2 regions of the Bradyrhizobium sp. BRP19 genome follow, and region 1 is predicted to be linked to the other one. Evidence: predicted binding sites of a transcription regulator. Region 1 holds the regulator's gene; the other holds the start of a gene.

Region 1 (5,781 bases):
GGTGCGGCAGCCCGATATCCTGATTGCCGGGGATGGCGCGAGCGTCGCGATCCGGGGCGGGGATGGGCGCTTGCAGGTGATCCGCGCCAGCAAGGACAGCTTCCTGCTGAAGGAGTGGTTGGCTGCCGATGCCGATCCGCGCGATGCCGGCAACGCCTCGTTGGCGAGTGGGGTGTCCTGTGACGAGTCCGGCTGCGTGGCGCCGCTCGCGGACGGACGACTGATCGCGTTGGCGACGCGTATCGACGCGCTGGCCGATGATTGCAGCCGCGCCGCGCTGGTGGTGACGGCGCGGCCTGCGCCACCCGATTGCGCGGCGATGGTGGTCGATCGGGCGCGTCTTGCCAGTCAGGGCGCACTGGCTCTGACGAGACGCGGCGAGGGCTTTTCGGTGCAGGCGGTGAGGACGAGGGGAGCAAGCCGTCCCTGGCTGCCGGCCGGCGCCGGCGAGGGAGATTTCGACGGCAGCCTCGTGCCGAAGGCGGCCGTGCCCCGCAATCGGGACGCAACGCCATCGGAGGCCGACTTGCAGGCCGACGATTGACGCGGATCACAAATACCAGGCCAGCACGGCGTCAAGCCTTCCGTTGCCGATGACCGGCAGGGCCACCATTCGGCTCAGCCCGGCTGCGCGGGCTTCGGAGCCGGCGATCGAGCCGTCACAGGTGAGATCGTCGTTGAGCGCGGGCATGCCGGCGGCCCAGGCGCCGCCGATGCTGCCTTCGCCCCTGGCGATGGACTGCGCCGCATAGCGTGCGGCGAGGTCGGTCTGCGCGCTGCAATCGCCGGCGCGAAAGACCAGCGCCGAACGGTCCTCGTTCGGGACCCAGATCTCGAAGCGTCGTGCAATCGGCGTTGCCTGCGCGGAGAGGAATGTCAGAACCCAGGTCTGTTTGGTACCGGTTCGGTAGGGCACGCCGACGCCGAGATTGATCCCGACCTTGGCGGCGTCCTCCCAGCGCAGGAAACTCTTGGCGTCGTGCAAGTCCTTGATGATCAGCGGCAGGCCCGCCTTCCAGGTGCGTCCGGGCAGGCCGAAGCCGCGCGGAAATCTGGTGTGGCGGGAGTTGAATTCGAACATGTCCGCGGTGCCGTAATAGCCATCGACGAGCCCCATCTCATGCGAGAGATCAGGATCGTTGTGCCAGAGTTCGATCGCGCCGACGTGCGCCTCGTCGTCGCCACAGAACAGCACCAGCACGGCTTGCAGGAATTCGCCCGCGAACACCGGCACCGCCACGCCGCAGGTGAGGCCGGCCGCAGCGGCCTGATCGGTCCGCTTGAAATAGGAGTTGGCGAATTTCGTGAGGATGACGGGGTGGCCACAGGCCCAGGCCTTGCCGGGAAGTCCCTCGTCATATCCGAAGTGCAGCTCTTCGCTGACGGCTTTGAACGCGGACAGCCCATCGTCGTAGAGGCCGCCGCCGAATTCCAGCCGCATGCGCGTCCGGTCGGGTACCCAAAGTTCAACGACGCGAATGAAGGTCTTCATCGAGCGTGTCCGCCGCCTCAAACCACGACAGCATCGGTCATTTGGCTGCGGAGCGGACGTTCAAAATGCGGGCAGCACGGCCCAAACTTCGTGCGACGACGAGGCGCGGCGGTGGGCTCGCCGATCGAATGTCCTGAAACACAAACTTACCGGGCTCGCCGGCCTCGGCCGGCGACGGCAATTTCAATCCCGGGCTCGGCCTGTTGGCCGAAGGGCGTCAGCCGATCGGCAGGCGCGTGATCGTGGGCCGCGTGTCGGCGACGATCTGCGGCTTGTGCTCGCGCTCGGGGGCTGGCTGCGTCACCGGCAATTGCAGCACGGTCGCGCGCTGGCCTTCGACGAGCTGCGTCACCAGCACGTATTTGCCGTCGGGGAATTCGATCGCGTCATGATGGCGATCGGGAATGTGCGGGTCGATCTTGCCGAACTTGCCGACGCGAGAGTTCACGGTGCGCGTCCAGATCCAGCGGTTGTCGTAGCGGACGTTGTCGGCGAAAGCGAGCTCCGTCCCCGGCAGCAGACAGACCGCGACGGAGGGATCGGCTTCGGAAGCGAAACCGCGCGTCGAGGTGCCGCGGAAGGTTGTCGTGACGATCGTCTCGCCGACTTCGGCGGGGCGCGTCGCGACGGCATGCAGGCTGTAGTCACACATCGGGTGCTCCTCATGCTGGGATAGCGACCCGCGTCTCTTTCGAGGCGCAGGCCTCTATCAGAGTGGAAGCATACAACGCTCTGCTCGGTTATGGGCAAATCTGCGGCTCGCGTCCGCAGCGCGCGATCACATTATCTTTCCCGGATTCGATAGGAACAAACCTCGCGTCCTTGCATTCGGCCGGAGCTATCAGCACTGCCGGCACAACTCTACCGGCGAAGCAGAAATGGCTGCGCGCCTGCGCGGGGGAATGTCGCGCGGGAAGATGGACCGGACAGCCGGCGCAGAACCAGAGAAACCGTCCAGCCGGAGCGGACAAGTATCCGCTCCGATCCTGGATCGCCGATGCCGATCGAAACGCGCGCGGCGCTTGATGTTTCCCGTATCAGTACTTCCGGTAAAGCCCGATCAGCTTGCCCTGGATCTTCACGCGGTTCGGCGGAAGAATGCGGACCTCGTAGGCGGCATTGGCGGGCTCGAGCGCGATCGAGGCGCCGCGGCGGCGGAAGCGCTTGAGCGTGGCCTCCTCGTCGTCGATCAATGCCACCACGATGTCACCGGTATTTGCGGTCTCGTTGCGCTGGATCAGCGCCATGTCGCCATCGAGGATGCCGGCCTCGACCATCGAATCGCCGCGCACTTCGAGCGCGTAGTGCTCGCCCGAGCCGAGCATGTCCGGCGGCACGCTGATGGTATGGCTGCGGGTCTGCAGCGCCTCGATCGGCGTGCCGGCGGCGATGCGGCCCATCACGGGCACCGCGACGGGGCGTTCGCCCTCGTCGGCGGGCGGGCTGGAGCTCGCGCGCACCTTGCCGAGATTGCCCTCGATCACGCTCGGGGTGAAGCCGCGGCGATTGCCGGCGGCGGCCTGGAGCTCGGGCAGCTTGATCACCTCGATGGCACGGGCGCGGTTGGGCAGGCGGCGAATGAAGCCGCGCTCCTCGAGCGCAGTGATCAGGCGATGGATGCCTGACTTCGAGCGCAGGTCGAGCGCATCCTTCATCTCGTCGAAGGACGGCGGCACGCCGCTTTCCTTCAGACGTTCGCTGATGAACCGCAGAAGCTCGTATTGTTTGCGCGTCAACATCTCGACCAAAGTCCCCCGGTTGATGTCGTTCGATTCCGACACGATGAAGCCGGCACTAAGCCGCTACATCCTCGAAACAAATCATGAACGGACACTATATGTTCGATATGTGTTCCGCAACTGCTTAATTTATGGTGAACGCGGCCAAGCTCGCGGAATGCGTGTGGCTGGGCGGCTCAGACGGGCAGCCGGAGCACCTCGCAAGGCGTGCCGGCCTCGGCCTTCGGCGCGAACGGTGCGCGCACCAGAAGTACCTGTGCCGCAGCGAGATTCGCAAGAAGGGAGGAGTCCTGATGGCTGACCGGAAGGGCGACGCGCGTGCCGTCGTCGCGCTCCTCCAGCCGCGCACGCAGATAGTCCTCGCGCTGGTCGTTGGCGGCGAGATCGCGGCCCAGCACGGCGCGCTCGCGCCGATGATGAATCGCTGAACGGCCCGACAGGGCGCGAATCAAGGGGACCATGAACAGGAAGGCGCACACGTAGGACGACACGGGATTGCCGGGCAGGCCGATCACGCGCATCGCGCCTATCCGACCGTGCATCATCGGCTTGCCCGGCCGGATCGCGATCTTCCAGAACGCCATCGCGATGCCTTCGCCCTTGAGCGCCTGCTGGACCAGGTCGTGGTCGCCGACCGAGGCACCGCCGGTCGTGATCAGGATGTCGGCGCCGCTCTCGCGCGCGCGGCGGATGCCGGCGGACGTCGCCTCCAGTGTATCGGCGGCAATTCCGAGGTCGATGGTCTCGGCGCCCTCGCTGCGGGCGAGCGCATGCAGGGCATAGCCGTTGGAATAGACGATCTGGCCGCGACCAGGCGTGGTGCCCGGCATCACGAGCTCGTCGCCGGTGGCGAGAACGGCAACCCTCGGGCGGCGGATGACGGCGAGATGCGGATGATTCATTCCGGCGGCAAGGGCGAGATCGCGCTCGGTGAGGCGGATTCCCTTGCGCAGCAGCACGTCGCCTTCGCGGAAGTCGACGCCTGCAGGGCGGATGTGGCGGCCGTAAATGGCGGCTTCCTTGATCGTGACATGTTTGCCGTCGGCAGCCGTGTCCTCCTGGATCACGACGGCATCGGCGCCGTCGGGAACGACGCCGCCGGTGAAGATCCGCACGGCTTCGCCGGGGCCGACGCTTCCCGCGAACGGCCGGCCCGCTGCGACCTCACCGACGACGGTCAGGCTGGAATCGATGGCTGCGTCGGCCGAGCGCACGGCATAGCCGTCCATCGCCGACATTGCCTCCGGCGGCTGCGTGCGCCGTGCCGCGACATCGCGGGCGAGCACACGATGGTAGGCCTCGTCGAGGCAAACCATCTGTTCAGCCAGCGGCTCGACGCCGGCCAACACCGCGGCGAGCGCGTCAGAAACCGGCATCAGGGCCAAGAGCGAACTCCTGCTGAGCACATCAGTCAATGGGCGGCGAGAGTTCTAGCCGAGTGCAGGCGTGAGGCAAAGCAGCACGCGGGATGATTTATCCTGCGTGATCGCGGGGTGGAGGAGGTCGGCTCAACTCTGCCACGGCATGATGCGGAAGGCGAGACAGACCGGAACGAGGATTGCCATGGCAAGGACGAGAATGACGAGCGCCACGGCCAACATCGTTCAACGCCCCGTCGGATCGCCCGGACTGATGTCCGCGACGTCGGGCGGCTTGGGACCCTGATCCTTGTCCGGCAGCGGGTCCGCCTGGGATTTTAGGTCGGCGGCCTTGCTGATCAGCTTGGCGGAGAGGTCAGAATCCGAGGTGGTTCTGGCGAATTCGAGCAGGAGAGAGGCTTGCTTGGTGAGATAGGTCTTGCCCAGCACGTCGATCAGTCCAATGTAGAAGTCCCAACGGACTCATGAGTCCGAAGGGTGGTATTCCGTTCCCGGAACTCTGTATAAAAATGCACAAAGTGATCAGGTTCCACATTTTCAGCAGTTTTTGTTCCGGCAAGTGAGCGCGCTCCGGGCTTTCCCGCGGCTCAGATCCCCAGTGCTTTCAATGCGTTCCCGACATCACGCGGCGAGGTGACATGCACGGCGGTCAACCCGCGCGCCCGCGCTCCCTCGATGTTCTCGGCGAGGTCGTCGAAGAACACGATGCGCTCGGCCGGCACGCCGATCGCCGCCACGACATGGTCGAAGGCCTCGGCATCCGGTTTGCGCAGGCCGATGCTGGAGGACAGATACAGCTCGCGGAAATGGCCGAGCAGACCGGCATATTCCTTCGAGAAATAGTCGACGTGCGGCCGATTGGTGTTGGAGAAGGCATAGAGCGGCATCTGCTTCGCCGCTCGCGGCAGCAGCTCGGCGATATCAGGCATCTCGCCGGCGAAAATCGCGTTCCAGCCTTCCAGGAATTGCGCATCCGAGATGCCGATCCCAAGCGAGGACCGCAGCGAGGCGAAATAGTCCCCATCGCTGATCTTGCCCATCTCGTGCAACCGGTAGGCCTCGTCGCGCACATAGCGCGCGATGATGGCCTCGGGCTGGCAGCCGGCATGTCCCGCCCAGCAGGCGATCGCCTTGGAGAAGTCGATGTCGAGCACAACGCGCCCGAGGTCGA
Region 2 (5,781 bases), on a different contig from region 1:
GAAGGCCGCCGACAGCTTCTCGTGCCGCGAGCTCGACGTCAGCAGCACGAGGCGCTGCAAGGCATGCGCGCGGGCGGCCTCACCGAGCTGATCGGCCGCGGCGGGGCCGATCGCCCGATCGATCAGCACCGTGTGCCAGGAGCGTTCCGGCAGCAATGCTTCGGCGACCGCCGCATCTGCAACCAGGCAGGTCTGGCCGCCCCAGCGTTCGAGGCGCCGCGCGATGAGCGAGGCTTCGATGCCGTCGGCGACGAGGAGCATCGACTTGCCGGTGAGGTCGGGACTCGGAAATGCGGTCTGCCCGGCGCCGCCTTGCGACGGCGGAAGCGGCACCGCGACCTCGAAGGTCGAGCCCTTGCCCGGCTCGCTCGTGAGCGTGATCCGGCCGCCCATGCGCTTGACGATGCGCTCGCTGATGGCGAGGCCAAGTCCGGTGCCGCCATAGGTGCGGGCGACGCGCTCGTCGGCCTGCTCGAATTCGCGGAAGATGCGCTGCTGGGCTTCGGCTGCGATGCCGATGCCGGTGTCGCGAACCAGGAAGCTGATCTCGTTCGGCCAGATGCCGGGCTCGACGATCAGTGCCACGCCGCCGCTGCTCGTGAACTTGATGGCGTTGCCGGCGAGATTGAGCAGCACCTGGCGCAGCCGCGCGGCGTCGCCGACCACTTCGAGCGGCAGGCGCTCGTCGACATAGGCGGCGATCTCGAGCGACTTCGCCTGCGCGCGCGGCGCGAGCAGCTCGGTGATCTCTTCGACCAGGGTCGAGAGCGCGAAGGGACGTTGATCGAGGTCGAGCTTGCCGGCCTCGATCTTGGAATAGTCGAGCAGCTCCTCGATTAGCGCCATCAAGGCTTCGCCCGAGGTCTTCACCGCCCTGGCATAGGTCGCCTGCTCCGGCGTCAGATCGGTGTCGAGCAACAGGCCGCCCATACCGATGATGCCGTTCAGGGGGGTGCGGATCTCGTGCGAGGCCATCGCCAGGAAGCGCGACTTGGCGCGGTTGGCGGCGTCGGCCTGGTCGCGCGCGTCGGACAATGCGCGCTCGGTCTCGGTGCGGTCGGTGACGTCGCGTCCGACGCTCTGCAACTCGGCGGGCTGGCCGGCATCGAGGCGGACATAGCCCTCGCGCCAGGCGATCCAGCGCGCGCCGAGCGGGGTTGCGATCTTCTGGTCGTGGATGCGCGTGCCGCTGCTCTCGCGGGCACTGTCGCCCTGCTCCAGCACGTCGAAATCGAATCGCGTGCCGACCAGCGCGCTGCGCGCCTGTCCCGCGAGCGCGCAATAGGCCTCGTTGGCAAAGGTGATGCGGCCGTCGGAAGCGCGCAGCACGATGAGGTCGCCCTGCTGCTCGAACAGGCTGCGGGCGCGCTCTTCCGCTTCCTTCAGCTCCCAATTGCGGTCGATCAAGGCTTCGTTGTGGGCGGCGAGCGTCCGCAGCCGCTTATTGACGAAGCGCAGACGCATGCTCAGCGTCGCAAGGCCGAGGCAGGCGAGCGCGAACAGGAAGCTGGCGCCGATCGCAAAGGTGTGGGGATCGTAGCCGGAATTGTCGGACCGGCTGCCGGAGACGAAACCATAGGCGCCGCCGAACGTCGCCGAGAAGATCATGAAGGAGCGGATCGCGAAAGCGAGCCTCGGATGCCGTCGCCTGAAACGACGCATGCGCACCTTGATCCGGAACGTCCGACCCATCGCAACCGACCCTTGCCTGAAACCCCGCCGCCGCGTGCGACGATGGCCCGCCGACCTTGCGAACAAATTGCGGCGGTGGCGCCGCCTCCGAACAGGGTTGACGAGACGTTAACGGGTCAGAGCATGATCCGGACCCGAAGGGCCGCGTTAGCGAAAAGTGTGCAGCGGTTTTCCGATCAGATCATGCTCAAACACAAAGCTCTAAAGCGATGCCGCCTGGAAGCGGCCATGGCCGCCGCGGGCGCCGACGATCAGCGCCGCCGCCTCGCGCGGCGAGAACGTCTTTGAGCGCACATAGATGCGGTAATCCGCCGGTCCTTCGCTGGAGAGATAGACCACCTGGCCGCCGTCGACCGGCTGCGCGGCGATCGAGACGAGACGCGTCGAAGGGCTGGCCTGGCAGGTGTCAGGCTCGGAGCCGAGGCCGTCGTCGACCACGGCAAAATCCGCGGCGTCGGCATCCTCGGTGATCTGAACCCGCACCGTTGCCCGCGCGGGATCGTCGGTGAAGGCGACATGCACACCGGCGGTCCAGAACAGCGAGGTGAGCTCGACCGATGTGTCGCCCAGCGCGATGCAGGGATGCGACACCGATCCGATCTCGGCGCGGGCGAACACCGCAGCCGCCAACAGGGGAACAGCCGAGGCCAGGAACTTGAAACGCAACATGACGCTCTACTCGCTAGGCCCCGGGAACTCACAACCGAAACGCGTCGGGCCTTATGGTTTGCAGAGCGTAAAGGAAAGTCGTTACCGCCGGGTTGATGCGCGGAATGATCAAGCCAGCTGGCGCACATCCTCCGCGAGTGCGCGGTACGACAGCGCTTCGGCGAGGTGCAGCCGGCCGATCTTGTCGGCATGGTCGAGGTCGGCCAGCGTGCGCGCCACCCGCAGCACGCGGTGATAGCCGCGCGCCGACAGGCGCATGGTCTCCGCGGCGTCGCGCAGCAGTTTTTGGCCCTGCGCGTCCGGCTTTGCGATCTCCTCCAGCACGGAGGCGGGGGCTTCAGCATTGGTGCGGACATGGGGCAGGCCTGCATCCGCATAGCGCGCCAGCTGGATGTCGCGCGCCGCCGCCACGCGGGCAGCGACCTCGGCCGATCCTTCCGACGGCGGCGGCAGGATCAGGTCGGCGGCCGTCACCGCCGGCACCTCGATGCGCAGATCGATGCGGTCCATCAGCGGACCGGAGATGCGCGCCTGGTAATCGCCGGTGCAGCGGTCGATGCGGCCGCGCTTGCAGGCATAGCCGGGCTCAAACGCATTGCCGCAGCGGCAGGGATTCATCGCCGCGACCAGCATGAAGCGGGCAGGGTAGGTGACGCGATGATTGGCGCGCGACACCGCGACCTCGCCGTTCTCGAGCGGCTGGCGCAGCGAATCCAGCACGCGCGGATCGAACTCCGGCAATTCGTCGAGGAACAGCACGCCCTGATGCGCCAGCGAGATCTCGCCGGGCTTGGCGCGCGCGCCGCCGCCGGTGAGCGCGGCCATGCTGGCGGAATGGTGCGGCGAGCGGAACGGGCGCCGCGCCGTCAGCGCGCCGCCTTCGATCTCGCCGGCGACCGAGGCGATCATGGAGACCTCGAGCAGCTCGCTCGGCGACAGCGGCGGCAGGATCGAGGGCAGGCGCGCGGCCAGCATCGATTTGCCCGCGCCCGGCGCGCCGATCATGAGCAGGTGGTGCCCGCCGGCGGCCGCGATCTCCAGCGCGCGCTTGGCGCTTTCCTGGCCCTTGATGTCGCGCAGGTCGAGCGTTGAGGCGGCGGCCTCGTGCACCTTCGGCGTCGGCCGCGACAGCACCTGGGTGCCCTTGAAATGGTTGGCGATCTGGATCAGCGAGTGTGCGGCAATGATCTGGATGTCCGGGCTCGCCCACGCCGCCTCGGAGCCGCAGGACGCCGGGCAGATCAGTCCTTCCTCGCGCATATTGGCGCCGATCGCGGCGGGAAGGACGCCGGCCACCGGCGCGATCGAGCCGTCGAGGCCGAGCTCGCCGAGCACGGTGAAGCCGGTCAGCGCATCCGAGGGGATCGCGCCGATCGCGGCCATCAGCCCGAGCGCGATCGGCAGGTCGTAATGGCTGCCCTCCTTCGGGAGGTCGGCCGGGGCCAGATTGACGATGATCCGCCGCGCCGGCAGCGCCAGCCCCGAGGCGATCAGCGCCGAGCGCACCCGCTCGCGCGCCTCCGATACCGCCTTGTCCGGCAGGCCGACGATGGCAAAGGCCGGCAGGCCGGGCGCGACCTGCACCTGCACGTCGACCGCGCGGGCCTCGATCCCCTCAAAGGCGACGGTAGAAACCCGCTGAACCATGCCGAACCAGCCTGCCCATTGCTGCAATTAGGGGTAGCAGAGCGCGGCCGTTTCCGCAAGAACAATACGGGAACAATCGCTTGGCGGCCGGTCAAATCTTAACCAATCGTAAACGCAGCCCAGACACTACGTCTCGAATGCCGCCTTCTCTCCTCAGCACATTCCAACGAATGTCCGCTACTCCTAGGGCTGCGGGATGGGCCGTGGTCTAACGGGTGAACAGTTCAAATGCTTGCAAATCGCCGGAGAAGCGAACGTCGGGTGTGCAGCCGCCTCGCCAAGATCCATTTTGGCGCGGGCTCGCTGCCGCGGGATTGCACGATCACGGACATTTCGGATGGCGGCGTGAAAGTGGTGGCGGAATTTCTGGAAGTGCCGCCGCAATTCACCATCATCTTCGCGCCTGATTATTCCCGCCAATGCCGCCTGCGCTGGCGCATCGGCTGCGAATTCGGCGCCGAGTTCGTCGACTGAACCTCAACAGGCGCGCCTCCTTAACGGGACTTTAGCGTTAATGGGTAAGCATCTCTGATCAGTTGCCGAGTGATCAGAGTATGCCCAAGCGTTCGTTCCTCGCCTTATCCCCGGCGGGATATCTGTGTTCCGCCGTCCTGATCCTCGCCCTCGGCGGCTGTCAGACGGCCGGCATCGACGACGTCACCGGTGCGCTCGGCGGCAAGCGGGAGTCCGCCGCCAAGCTTGACGGCAAGTCCGACAGCAAGGCCGACCCCACGCCGGAGATGGACGCACTTCGCGAGCGTTATCGCGCCAAGCCGAGCGATCCCGCCATTGCTCTCGAATACGGCAAGGCGCTGCGTGGCAGCGGCCAGCGCGCGCAGGCGGTCGCAGTGCTGGAGCAGGCCGTGCTCGCCCGTCCCGGCAACAAGGCGCTGCTCGCCGGCTACGGCCGCGCGCTCGCCGACAACGGCAATTTCCAGCAGGCCTTCGACGTCCTCGGCCGGGCGCATTCGCCCGAGGATCCCGATTGGCGCATCCTGTCGGCGCAGGGCGCTGTGCTCGACCAGCTCGGCCGCAACGAGGAAGCCCAGCAATATTACGCCGCGGCGTTGAAGATCGTGCCGAACGAGCCGACCGTGCTGTCCAATCTCGGCCTGTCCTACATGCTGCAAAATAATCTATCGAAGGCCGAACAGGTGCTCGGCCGCGCCCATCAGCGCAATCAGAACGATGCGCGGGTCCGCGCCAATCTGGCGCTCGTGCTGGGATTGCAGGGTCGCGAGGCCGAGGCCGAAATCCTCGTCAAGGCAGATCTGCCGCCGGACCAGGCCGCGGCCAAGGTCGCGGCGCTGAAGCAGCTGCTGGCGAAAAAGCAGCAGCGGGCGGACAGGTAGTCCGCCCTAGAGCATGATCCGGACCCGAAGGGCCGCGTCAGCGCAAAGTGTGAAGCGGTTTTCCCTCGCGACAAACGCGGAAGGCGTTTGCGCGGAGATCATGCTCAAATAAGCCGCGCCTACGACGCCTTGCGATGCGGGGCCGAGCTGCGCCCCGACTTGCCCTTCAGCTTCTTCAAAAGCGGCTCGAGCAGCGAGCGCTTCGGCTTCTTCACCTCGCCGCGGCCGGCGAGGCGGTTCGCCATATTCTGGAACAGAACGGTGGTGCGGTGGGTCCTGGAGACCTCCGCGATCATCTGGCCGTTATTGGCCGCGGTCGAGAACAGTTTCGAATCGAACGGGATCACCGCGATCGGCTGGCTCTCCATGGTCTTGGCGAAGGCCTTGACCTCGATCTCCGCACGCTTGTGCATGCCGACCT

Evidence for each region. The regulator LexA, encoded in region 1, represses DNA repair genes until DNA is damaged. The targets are predictions, from matches to a motif close to TGTTCNNNNTGTGTTCNG.
Region 2: the regulator LexA is predicted to act here: its motif matches at 4,066-4,083, upstream of I6F36_RS20775 (YifB family Mg chelatase-like AAA ATPase).

The regions. Positions count from the first base shown of each region.
Region 1 is NZ_JADYVZ010000001.1:211,153-216,933, reverse strand. Features, by position in the region: gene I6F36_RS01045 (ComEC/Rec2 family competence protein) at 1-544, shown strand, start outside; gene I6F36_RS01040 (GAF domain-containing protein) at 551-1,492, opposite strand; gene I6F36_RS01035 (hypothetical protein) at 1,710-2,144, opposite strand; gene lexA (transcriptional repressor LexA) at 2,530-3,231, opposite strand; gene glp (gephyrin-like molybdotransferase Glp) at 3,408-4,616, opposite strand; gene I6F36_RS01020 (hypothetical protein) at 4,836-5,039, opposite strand; gene I6F36_RS01015 (HAD family phosphatase) at 5,198-5,781, opposite strand, start outside.
Region 2 is NZ_JADYVZ010000006.1:175,309-181,089, reverse strand. Features, by position in the region: gene I6F36_RS20785 (PAS domain-containing hybrid sensor histidine kinase/response regulator) at 1-1,692, opposite strand, end outside; gene I6F36_RS20780 (hypothetical protein) at 1,894-2,361, opposite strand; gene I6F36_RS20775 (YifB family Mg chelatase-like AAA ATPase) at 2,470-4,008, opposite strand; gene I6F36_RS20770 (PilZ domain-containing protein) at 4,237-4,482, shown strand; gene I6F36_RS20765 (tetratricopeptide repeat protein) at 4,563-5,360, shown strand; gene I6F36_RS20760 (AAA family ATPase) at 5,480-5,781, opposite strand, start outside.